2 regions of the Parageobacillus caldoxylosilyticus genome follow, and region 2 is predicted to be linked to the other one. Evidence: riboswitches for the same ligand, from Rfam matches in the RefSeq annotation. Region 2 holds a riboswitch; the other holds the start of a gene.
What was found. A riboswitch is a leader RNA that binds a small molecule or an ion and turns the genes downstream of it on or off. The one in region 2 is predicted to bind FMN.

Region 1 (6,147 bases), 660 kb from region 2:
CATTACTCTCATTGCTAGTCCTGGTTACTAAAATCTGTAAAAATCGACCCCTCGCGATGAACCAGCAAAACTGCTTGCCGCTCAGGAAACACCTGAGTTCCATCAGGAAGGGAATCCCTCATGTCTCACCTGCCGTGAAAGACACCCCGTGGCTTGCTGTCAGCGGCGGCACTTGTCGTGCACCATTCCTTCCATCGGTCAGCACACGACAACGATTTTAGCAACCAGGTCTACACCTCCTTTAGTTGAATTTGATACTGACTTAGCCAACAACATTTGTGCAGAATGTTCCATAATGGCCATTCATGTTTCTCTTTGAAGTTCTCGATCTTTTTCAGCGTCATACCTAGGATATTGTCGTTGTTTCATTCCGCTTTTTGAGTGCTTGTAGGATTCTTCCATCGATCCTAACACAGCAACCAAATGGCGTTTCACTTTCGTTTTTATATGAACGAAGTTGTGATTCATTTATATGAACGAAGTTGTGATTCATCATCGGAAACAATTTTCATCACCCGAACGTTTTCATCCCCTTGACGTCCCCCTTGTTTGGATTCCTTAGAACATATATTCGCTAACTCTTTTTCCTTTCCTTTTTACATGCGGAAAGGAGAGAGGATTTTTTATCCTAAGACAGGAGACGATGGAAAAGATGGAGAACATCCGCCTCCTTGCGTTCAATAACAAATAACAGGAGATATTTACATGATTTTATAGATGTTTAACAAACTGCTTATACCTCCTATCTTTTCCACCCATCGATTTTATCATAATCCAAAACAGCAAAAGACACGAACTATTGCTTATAAATGGAGCATATGCCCTAACTTTTCATACTTGGTGCGCAAATATTTTTCATTTTCTTTTTTCATCGGCATTTGCAGCGGAACGCGTTCGACTACCTCAAGGCCGTGTCCTTTTAAGCCGGCGATTTTGCGCGGATTGTTCGTCAATAAACGTATTTTTGTCACACCGAGGTCTTTTAAAATTTGCGCGCCGATGCCATAATCGCGCAAATCGGCAGGAAACCCGAGCTTTTCATTGGCTTCTACCGTATCATAGCCTTGCTCTTGCAGCTTATACGCGCGCAGTTTATTCATTAATCCAATGCCGCGCCCTTCTTGGCGCATATATAAGAGAACGCCGCGCCCTTCTTCTTCAATTTGGCGGAGTGCTGCATGAAGCTGCGGTCCGCAATCGCAGCGATACGAGCCAAACACATCTCCTGTTAAACATTCAGAATGCACGCGGACAAGAATCGGTTCGTCCGGAACAATTTCGCCTTTTACGAGCGCCACATGTTCTTTTCCATCAACTACATTGGTATAGCCGACCGCTTTAAACCGACCGAATTCTGTCGGCAGCATCACTTCCACTTCGCGTTTTACAAGCTTTTCTCTCTGGCTGCGATATTGAATTAAATCTTTAATCGTAATCATTTTCAATCCAAACTCATCCGCGATGTTGCGCAAATCCGGAACGCGTGCCATCGTGCCGTCTTCTTTAATAATCTCGCAAATCACTCCGGCCGGCTTTGCTCCGCATAACCGAGCTAAATCCACCGCCGCTTCCGTATGGCCGGCGCGCCGCAATACACCGCCTTTTTTCGCGACGAGCGGAAACACATGTCCCGGCCGTTTAAAATCGCTTGCTTTGGCGTCAGGATCGAGCAGCGCCTGAATTGTCATCGAACGTTCATAGGCGCTGATTCCCGTCGTCGTCGATTTATAATCGATGCTGACGGTAAACGCCGTGCCATGGGAATCGGTATTATGGTTCACCATCGGCGCAAGGTCCATCTTGTCCGCCAATTCTTCGGTAATCGGCACGCAAACAAGCCCGCGCCCGTATTTAATCATAAAATTGATCACTTCCGGCGTCGCTTTTTCGGCCAGTGCCACGAAATCCCCTTCATTTTCCCGGTCTTCGTCATCGCATACGATAATTACTTCTCCTTGCTTCAATGCCTCAAGTGCTGCTTCAATCGTATCAAACATCTGTTTGTGCCCCCTTTTTAGCTTTACTTATAGCCGTGCCGTTCCAAAAATTCGAGCGTAATGGCCGATTGCGTTGCTTCCTTTTTTTCTTCCATAAATTGGGCAACATATTTCCCGATCATATCGCACTCAATGTTGACAATATCCCCTGGATGTTTTTCCCCTAAAATCGTTTCCGCACGCGTATGGGGGATGAGGGAAATCGTAAACGTATGATCCGTCAGCCCAAAAATCGTTAAACTTGTGCCGTCGACCGCGACCGATCCTTTTAAAATCATATATTTGCGCAGTTCTTTTGGAATTTCAATTTCGTAGTATACCGCATTGGCCGACGGCCATTTGCGGACAATCCGGCCGATGCCGTCCACATGCCCGGAAACGAAATGGCCGCCGAAACGTCCATTCGCCGCCATCGCCCGTTCCAGATTGACTTTGGACCCTTTTGTTAATGTGCGGAGCGACGTCGCTTTGACTGTTTCCGGCATCACATCGACCGTAAACGTACGGTCGGTAAAGGACGTGACCGTCAAACAAACCCCGTTGACCGCAATGCTGTCTCCAAGATGGACATCCGTCAAAATTTTTTTTGCACCGATCATCATCACAATCGCTTCACCCGACTGCTGTATTTGTTCGATCGTGCCGATTTCTTCCACAATTCCGGTAAACATCCTTCATTCACCCTTTATATGTTCGGTATGGCAACGATTTTTATATCGGGACCGATCCTTTCCACTTGGCGGATTTGAAGCTCCATCACCTCCGCCATATTGGCAAAACCGACCCCGCCGATTGGCGTCGGCGCCTGTTTTCCGCCGATGATTTTCGGGGCAAAATAGGCGACAATTTCATTTACTGCCCCCGCGCGGATAAAGCTGTCATGCACATGCGACCCACCTTCGACAAAAAGCGAAGTAATTCGTTTTCCGCCAAGCACGCGCAATAATTCTTTGATATCGATGTAAGGTTTATCCATGGAAATCACTTTTACATATTCTTTCTCATACTGTCTCTTTTTTTTCTCACTGGCCTCACTGCCGACAACGATCCACGTTTCCGCCGCGCCGTCACGGATCACGTTGGCATCGAGCGGGGTGCGCAAATGCGTATCCAAGACGATGCGGATCGGGTTTTTTCCGCCCTCCACAAGCCTTACTGTCAAGCTCGGATTGTCGGCAATCACCGTATTGACCCCGACAAGAATCGCATCGTGCAGCGCCCGGTAACGATGCACGTCTTCCCGGGCCGCTTCCGATGTAATCCATTTGCTTTCCCCGGTCGACGTCGCGATTTTTCCGTCCAGGCTGCTTGCATATTTGAGCGTCACAAACGGCGTTTTCGTTGCAATATAGTGGAAAAATACGCGGTTTAATTCATCTGCTTCTTCTTTCAGCACGCCAAGCTGTACCTCAATTCCCGCCTTTTGTAGCTTTTCGATTCCCTTTCCGGCCACAAGCGGATTCGGATCCGTCGTAGCGATGACGACGCGGCGGACGCCCGTTTCGATCAACAAATCGGCGCAGGGCGGCGTCTTCCCGTAATGGCTGCACGGCTCCAATGTGACATAGACCGTCGCACCCTTCGCCTTTTCGCCGGCCATGCGGACGGCATGTACTTCCGCATGCGGCTCCCCTGCTTTTAAATGGGCGCCCAATCCGACCACTTCTCCATCTTTCACGACCACCGCCCCGACAACCGGATTAGGAGACGTCTGCCCGATCCCTGCTTTGGCGATTTCAAGGGCCATGCGCATATATTGTTCATCGCTTCGCACCATGTTTGCCTCCTTTTTTTCATAAAGAAAAGCCCCAGGCGCAACATCCTGGGGCAAAGTTATGCAGAATCATCAGCAACGTATGTAAAAAACCGTAAAGCGGGGCTCGTTTCTTTTTTAGATAAACCGACCGACATAAAAACAAATATCGTCTATGGATATTTTTAACAAACTGGTTGCCGTCTATCCGTAAAAAAACGAAAAATGAACTGCGAAAAGCGATGTTTCCCCGCTCAAACAGCTGCCGTTCGAAATGCCTTGACATCCTGCAACAAAGGCAGAAACCGCGCAGGGAAAAAATGCCTACGCAACACGAACAGGCAATCATTTATACGTTGTGATCCTTCTCCCATCCAGACTATACTGTCGGCTCCGGAATCGCACCGGATCGTGCCTATACGGCTCGCGGGCTGAGAAGCGCATCGCTTCATCACCGCCGGTCGGGAATTTCACCCTGCCCCGAAGGATACACCGGTATGAAATTGAAATTTTTTAATTTTTAATTATTATATCACATGATAACCGTTTGTCCATTCTTCCATAGCATTGTCGTTATTTGGCAATGAATATCCAGTAAATCGCTCCCCACAGCAGGCTTGCTCCGAGCAGAAGAAAAAATAAAAGCCAATTTCTTCGCTTCATTTTTTCACCTCTTGCTATGATCTGAACACGACATGGAAAAAAGACTTAACAGCCCCGCCGTCTGCCAAGTCTTTTTTCCGCCTGTTTATTCCTCATCAAACACTTTAACTTCTTTCATGACATCCCCGTTTTTCATGGATTTTACTACATCCATTCCCGATGTCACTTGGCCAAACACCGTGTGGATGCCATCAAGGTGCGGCTGCGGTTCATGCACAATAAAAAACTGGCAGCTTCCTGTATCTCGTCCACGGTGCGCCATCGAAATCGCACCAGTCACATGCTTATGTGGATTGTTGTCCGTTTCGCATGGAATCGTATAGCCTGCATCCCCCATGCCGTTGCCATACGGACATCCGCCTTGGCTGACAAACCCAGGAATGACGCGATGGAACGTTAGCCCATTATAAAAACCTTCATTCGCTAATTTTTCAAAGTTAGCAACCGTAATCGGCGCTTCATTTGGAAACAGTTCAAACTCGATTTTTCCGCCATTTTCCATTAAAATATATCCTTTTTTCGCCATACATTCCAACTCCTTTTTTGACTTACGCATCATTATCATACTATTATAGTTGATATAAAAAAAGCAAGAAACTTCACATAGCACATTGATATTGGCAGATCCAGCAAGCAATATAGCCAAACGCATATGATACAATAAAATGATAGCACTAAAAACGCATATATTTTAATATAATGATGGAAGCTATGGTATTCTCGCTTACATACCCCTCCTGCTCCTATAAACGTTAAACTTACAAAATGGATGGTGAGGGAAATGCAAGAGACGGCATTTTAGTAGAAAAAAATGGCGGAAAACGTTATAATCAATTTACCTTTACCAAAGGGGGATATGTCGTTATGAAACGAATATTGGCAAGTTGCTTGCTTGCAGCGCTGTTCTTTACATTCCCGGCGATGGCGGCTGCCGATGCCGCGGAAGGTGATGTCATTATTACGTTGGGCGAGAACTTGACCGAGCCGCAAAAGCAAAAAGTATTAGAAGAGATGAACGCGCCGGATAACGCGCAAATCATCACCGTTTCCAACGCTGAAGAACATAAATATCTCGATGGGCTAATCCCGAAAGCGCAAATTGGAACGCGGGCGATTTCATCAGCGATGATCACGATCGGCGCCCAAGGTTCCGGATTGGACGTGGAAACGCATAACATTACATGGGTAACAAAAGAGATGTATACAAACGCGCTGATTACAGCCGGGGTAAAAGACGCGAAAATTTATGTCACCGCTCCGTCTCCGGTATCCGGCACAGCTGCATTGACCGGGTTGATGAAAGCGTATGAAGTTTCTTCCGATAAAGTGATTCCTGATGAGGTGAAAAAAGTAGCAACGGAAGAAATGGTAAAAACCGCAAAGCTTGGTGATTCCATCGGACAGGATAAAGCAGTGGCTCTCCTTGCCAAAATAAAAGAGGAAATCGCCAACAATCCGCCGCAAACGGATGCCGATTTGCGAGCGCTTATTGAAAAAGTAGCAAAGGACCTTGGAATTACGTTAACGGAAGATGAAATAAACAGTTTAATTTCATTATTCAATAAAATGAAAAACGCTAATATTGATTGGAATCAAGTAAATGATCAATTAAGCAAGGCGAAAGACAAACTATCCGCTTTTCTGCAATCAGACGAGGGAAAAACGTTTATCCAAAACATTATCGACATTTTAAAGGAAATTTGGAACGCCATTAAATCAGCCTTTTCTTCTTCC
Region 2 (6,147 bases):
ATTTGAAACGGAAAAATGGCCGATTCTCCATGAGGGGGATGTCTATCAATTTGATGAATCAACATGGGAATTCCGCTTATTTGGGGATGTGAAAGAAGAAGTCTCTCTTTCCTATCGGCAAGTAATGGAGCTGCCAAAAACGATATCGACGATCGATATGCATTGCGTGACCACGTGGTCAAAGTTTGATACAACGTTTGAAGGAATCGCTTTTCGCGAGTTTTTGCGCTTTGTTGAGCTGGAGCCGGATGTAAAATATGTGAAAATTTACGGCTATTTGAACGGAGACCGCTTCGGCTATTCGGCGAACTTGCCGCTTGAAGCGCTCATGGGCGATGACGCGTTGTTTGTGTACCGCTGGAAAGATAAACATCATGACTGGCAGGATATTTCCCCGAAACATGGCTATCCGCTCCGCTTTATTCCGCCCGCATCGTTTTACTTATGGAAAGGGGCGAAATGGGCGTCAGGCATCCGGTTTATGAAAAAAGACGAGCCGGGATATTGGGAACAGCGCGGCTATTCGATGACCGCCAATCCGTTTAAAGAAGAACGCTTTGCCAATCCGGCCGGCACGTTTAAGTTATGGTGACGGAGCTTTCCGAACGAAAAACGAGGACCGCTTCGCTCAGGAAGGGTCCTCGTTTTATTATGACTAAACATGATTGACTGCTGTTTGTTTTTGTAGCCAAGGGCTGAGCCGGGCAAACAAAAGCATAAAGACAATGGTAATCATGACGCCTTTTACTGCATTAAACGGAAGGATGGCAGAAACGACGAGCGCTTTTGTTTCCGGCGCGCTCATCGCCGGAGCGCCTAGAAAGATCGTATATGCCGGCAGAAACACATAGTAGTTCAATACGCTCATCATCAACGCCATGACGGCGGTGCCAGTGGCTAACCCAGCCAGCATTCCTTTTTTCGATTTTGTTTTATGATATACGTAATATGTCGGCAAAATAAACGTAATCCCGGCCATGAAGTTGGCGATATGCCCGACCGGAACGCCGGTAGGACTGCCGACCATGAAATAATTCAGCACATTTTTTAGCAATTCAACGAGCACTCCCGCCAGCGGACCGTACAAAAGCGCGGCGATCAATGCCGGAACGTCGCTGAAATCCACCAATAGAAAGTTTGGAAACGGCGGAAGCGGAAAGTTTAACAGCATCAGCAAATACGAGATGGCACTAAATACCCCAATCAAGACAAGTGCGCGGACATTCATTTTTCTCATGTCGATTCTCCTCTCCTTCTCGTGATTCATCCTCACAAGAAAGAAGGCTGCCATCTTGAGCGTCAAATAAAAAACCCTTAAGTGCTCACACTTAAGGGAGAAAAAGGGTATGCTCAAATAGACGTTCGAGCGCGCCGCATTCGAACGCCGGCAAACCTTCATCTTCTCCCATCCAGACTATACTGTCGGCTCCGGACTCGCACCGGATCCTGCCTTGCGGCTCGCGGGCTGAGAAGCGCAATCGCTTCATCACCGCCGGTCGGGAATTTCACCCTGCCCCGAAGATGAATCGTATATTTTTTATATGCGATTGTACATTTAGTATACAATTTTTATATAAATTCTGTCTACCATTTTTTATGCAACAAAGTTTTTTATTTGCACAACATTTTTATGATAAAATAAAAACGGAAAAAGATAGCAAATAGTAAGGAGAGTGGCTAGATGAAACAGGAAATCATCGAACGCTTTACGAAATACGTTAAAGTCAACACACAATCCGACCCAAACAGCGACACTTGCCCTTCCACTCCTGGCCAGCTGGAGCTTGGAAACATGTTGGTGGAAGAATTAAAAGCAATCGGCATGAAAGACGTGACAATGGATGAAAACGGATACGTAATGGCAACATTGCCGGCGAATACAGATAAAGATGTGCCAACCATTGGCTTTTTAGCCCATATGGACACAGCAACCGAATTTACGGGAGCAAACGTCAATCCGCAAATCGTCGAAAATTATGACGGCGGCGATATCGTCTTAAACGAATCGTTAAACATTGTCCTGTCGCCAAAAGATTTCCCGGAATTGGCCAACTATAAAGGCCATACGCTCATCACCACCGACGGCACGACGTTATTGGGAGCAGACAATAAGGCAGGGATCGCCGAAATTATGACGGCGATGGCTTATTTAATTCAGCACCCGGAAATTAAACACGGCAAAGTGCGCGTCGCCTTTACGCCGGATGAAGAAATCGGCAGAGGCCCGCATAAGTTTGACGTCGCTAAGTTCGGCGCTAAATTTGCGTATACGGTCGACGGCGGCCCGCTCGGCGAATTGGAATACGAAAGCTTTAACGCCGCGGAAGCAAAAATCACGATCAAAGGGAAAAACGTCCATCCGGGCACTGCCAAAGGAAAAATGATCAACTCGATGAAAATCGCGATGGAATTTCACGGACAGCTTCCTGCTAACGAGGCGCCTGAGCATACGGAAGGATACGAAGGATTTTATCATTTGCTATCCTTTCAAGGAAATGTCGAAGAAACCATGCTTCATTACATAATCCGCGACTTTGACCGCCAGCAATTTGAAGCACGCAAAGCAAAAATGCAGGAAATCGCGGCAAAATTGCAAGAAAAGTACGGAAAAGAGCGAATCATGATCGAAATAAAAGACCAATATTATAACATGAAAGAAAAAATCGAACCGGTCCGTGAAGTCGTCGATATCGCCTATGAAGCGATGAAAAACTTAAATATTGAGCCGAAAATTTCGCCGATCCGCGGCGGGACGGACGGTTCGCAGCTTTCCTACATGGGACTGCCGACGCCAAACATCTTCACCGGCGGCGAAAACTTCCACGGCCGCTACGAATATATTTCCGTCGACAACATGATCAAAGCAACGAACGTGATTATTGAAATTATCAAGCTGTTCGGGCAAAAAGCGTAACATAAAAGCTGGTTCCAAGCCGCTGTTTGGAACCAGCTTTGTTTTTCAGCGCAGTTTTTGAATGCGCCCTTCGATGTGGGCATCAAATGGCTGCGGAAGCTGTTTGATATAATCGACGAGCGCATCCAGATCGACCGGTCCCACTTCCCGATTTTTTCCCTCCGTAAATACCGTGAAGTTATCTCCTCCATCAGCCAGGAAGCTGTTCGCCGTAACGGTGTATTCCGCATTTGGATCGAGTTTTGCGCCGTTTGGCAAATAAATATCGACGACTTTGTCCCCAATCGGTTTGCTTGCGTCCCAAGTATACGTAAGACCGGAAATTTGCAGCATGCGCGTTTGATTCGACTGCCATTGTTGATTTAACAGTTTGCGGATTTGTTCTCCCGTAAGCGTCATTTTTACTAGTTGATTGCTAAATGGCTGCACGTTATACAGCTCTCCCCATGTCACTTCCCCTTGTTCCACATCGGCGCGAATGCCGCCAGGGTTCATAAAAGCGAAGTCGGTTTTCATCGCTGTCCGCTGCGCGTCCGCAATCAAGTTTCCTAAAGCCGATTCACCGCTCGCATTTTGCTCAGCGCTAATCGTCGTTTTTGCCGTGCCGACGACTTGGTTAATAATCGGCGCGACCTTTTCTTCATACTTGTTAATTAGTTTCGTAATCTCTGGATCAGGCTTAATGCTATCTTGATAGGTAGTCACGATTTCCGCTTTTTTCGCAACAACATCTTTTGTTCGCCGATCAATTTTTAAATCGACATCAGAAAAAGCAGTTCCATAAGAATACGATTGAACAAGCAGTTTGCCATCCACTTCTGCATTTAAATACGCATGATTATGGCCGGCAAAAATCACGTCGACTTCATCATCCACTTTTTTCGCAATTTCCACAATTTCACCACTCGCATTGGAACCATCTTTATTAGACACCCCTGGATTATGCGCAAGGACAACGATTGCACGCACTCCTCTCCGCTTTAACTGTTTCACCGCTTTGTTAATCGCTTCTGCTTCATCTGTGAATGTAACCCCCGCCACACCGCTTGGAGTGACGATGCTTGGCGTGTCGGACAACGTTACTCCGATAAAGCCAATCGGCATCCCTTTCACTTTTTTAATAACATAAGGCGGAAGAATCGGTTTGCCTGTCTTTTTATCTATTACATTCGCACTTACGTATGGAAAGTCGGCGCCACGAAAATAGCCGGTTTTTGGATGTGTACCGCCATAAATGAGGCGAAGCATTTCGTCGACCCCTTCATCAAATTCGTGGTTTCCGAGTGTTCCCACATCAAAACCCAGATTATTTAAAAATTCTATCGTCGGCTCATCCTGCAGCAGTGCCGATACAGGCGAACTAGCCCCAACAGCATCTCCCGCATGCACAAGAAGCGTATGCTTATTTTCCCTTTCCCGTTGTTTCAAATACGCAGCTAAATAATCCGCTCTCCCGACCGCTCTTCCTCCAACATTTCTTGTTACATCAAGCTGTCCGTGAAAGTCGTTAATTCCTAGCAATTGAACATCGATGTAACGGTGTTGATACGCATCCGCTTTCAGCTGTTTTTCTTCATCGCCAGCTTTTCCAGCCGCAAAGACATTTCCCGAAGCGATCATCGTCGATAACATCAAGGCAGGGACAGCCGTTTTCAGCCATTTTGAAGAAAATTTCATCACATTAATTCCCCCTTTTTGTTTTTCTACTATTCAGCATAATTTTTCGTTCTATCAAAATAATAGAGTCAAATGACTTATTTTCTGCTAAACTATTGTAAATTTTTCATAAATTTGTATAGTATTTTTTCTATCTAACTATTCGTGATTGTCTATGAATCTACGGAAAAATCTTTTGTCATTCACTCGCGTTTTATCCTAAAAGGTTGAATAACGTAATGCATAACAAAAATCATGAGTGTAAAAAATAGGATTGTCACTGTATACAAAGGAGGTGTCTCTGATGGAACGGTATGAAGAATTCAACAAAAGCTTCATCAACGGCGAATGGATCGATGGGCTTAGCGAACGGACATATGATAACTTAAACCCGTATGACAATTCCGTTATTGCAACCATTCGTCTGGCAACGAAAACACAGCTTGCCGAAGCGTTTGACGTCGCCAAACAAGCTCAAAAAGAATGGGCGAACACACCCCCAGAAGAGAAAAAGGAAGTGCTCCGCAAAGCGGCGGAATATTTACGTTCCAATCGGGATGCAATTATGGATATGATCGCCCGCGAAACAGGCGGGAGCATCATTAAGGCGAATGTGGAAGTCGATTTATCGATTGGGCTTGTCGAAGAAGCAATCAACATGGTGGATGAATTGACAAAAGTGAGGGAAATTCCGTCGGAAACGGAAGGAAAAATCAACCGGATTTATCGCCTGCCATTAGGGGTCATCACATCGATTTCTCCCTTTAACTTTCCGATGAATTTGTCGATGAGAACAATCGCCCCAGCAATTGCGTTAGGAAATAGCGTCGTACATAAGCCGGATATCCAAACATGCTTTACAGGCGGCTCCATCATCGCAAGAGCCTTTGAATATGCCGGATTGCCAAAAGGAGTTTTAAACATCATTCTCACCGATATCGATGAAATCGGCGACGACATGTTGACCAATCCGAATTCGCAGCTTATTAGTTTTACTGGTTCGACCGCTGTCGGCAAGCATATCGGAGCGATTGCAGGCGGAATGTTAAAACGCGTCGCGCTAGAGCTTGGCGGTAACAACCCGTTTGTCGTTCTTGCTGATGCCAATGTGGACCGTGCCGTTGACGCAGCAATATTCGGCAAGTTTATCCATCAAGGGCAAATTTGTATGATTATTAACCGCATCATTGTCCATAAAAACCATTATGATGAGTTTGTCGAAAAATTCGTCGAACGGGCGAAAAAACTTCCGTATGGCGACCCGCGCGATCCGAAAACGATCATCGGTCCGCTGATTAACGAAAAACAAATCGAAAAAGCCTTGGCGATCATTGAAGAAGCGAAAAAAGAAGGCGCCAAAGTGGCGCTCGAAGGAAAGCGAATCGGCAACATTTTAACGCCGACTGTATTTGTCGATGTCGATAATAACAGCAAACTGGCACAAACCGAATTGTTCTCCCCAATCGCGACCATTATTAAAGCTGAATCCGATGACGAGGCGATCGCGATGGCGAACGATACCGAATATGGTTTAAGTTCAGCGATTTTCACCGAAGATTTAAGCGAAGGCGAACAAT

Region 1: linked by a shared signal. The riboswitch ahead of ribD (bifunctional diaminohydroxyphosphoribosylaminopyrimidine deaminase/5-amino-6-(5-phosphoribosylamino)uracil reductase RibD) and the one ahead of BV455_RS18510 (ECF transporter S component) in region 2 are both predicted to bind FMN.

The regions. Positions count from the first base shown of each region.
Region 1 covers NZ_CP040553.1:2,976,750-2,982,896, reverse strand. The annotation lists gene ribH (6,7-dimethyl-8-ribityllumazine synthase) at 1-12, opposite strand, end outside; gene BV455_RS15335 (bifunctional 3,4-dihydroxy-2-butanone-4-phosphate synthase/GTP cyclohydrolase II) at 804-1,997, opposite strand; gene ribE (riboflavin synthase) at 2,021-2,668, opposite strand; gene ribD (bifunctional diaminohydroxyphosphoribosylaminopyrimidine deaminase/5-amino-6-(5-phosphoribosylamino)uracil reductase RibD) at 2,683-3,774, opposite strand; FMN riboswitch at 4,109-4,242, opposite strand; gene BV455_RS15320 (peptidylprolyl isomerase) at 4,499-4,939, opposite strand; gene BV455_RS15315 (DUF1002 domain-containing protein) at 5,278-6,147, shown strand, end outside.
Region 2 covers NZ_CP040553.1:3,632,769-3,638,915, reverse strand. The annotation lists gene BV455_RS18515 (sulfite oxidase-like oxidoreductase) at 1-592, shown strand, start outside; gene BV455_RS18510 (ECF transporter S component) at 656-1,237, opposite strand; FMN riboswitch at 1,394-1,527, opposite strand; gene pepT (peptidase T) at 1,682-2,914, shown strand; gene BV455_RS18500 (bifunctional metallophosphatase/5'-nucleotidase) at 2,960-4,591, opposite strand; gene BV455_RS18495 (aldehyde dehydrogenase family protein) at 4,875-6,147, shown strand, end outside.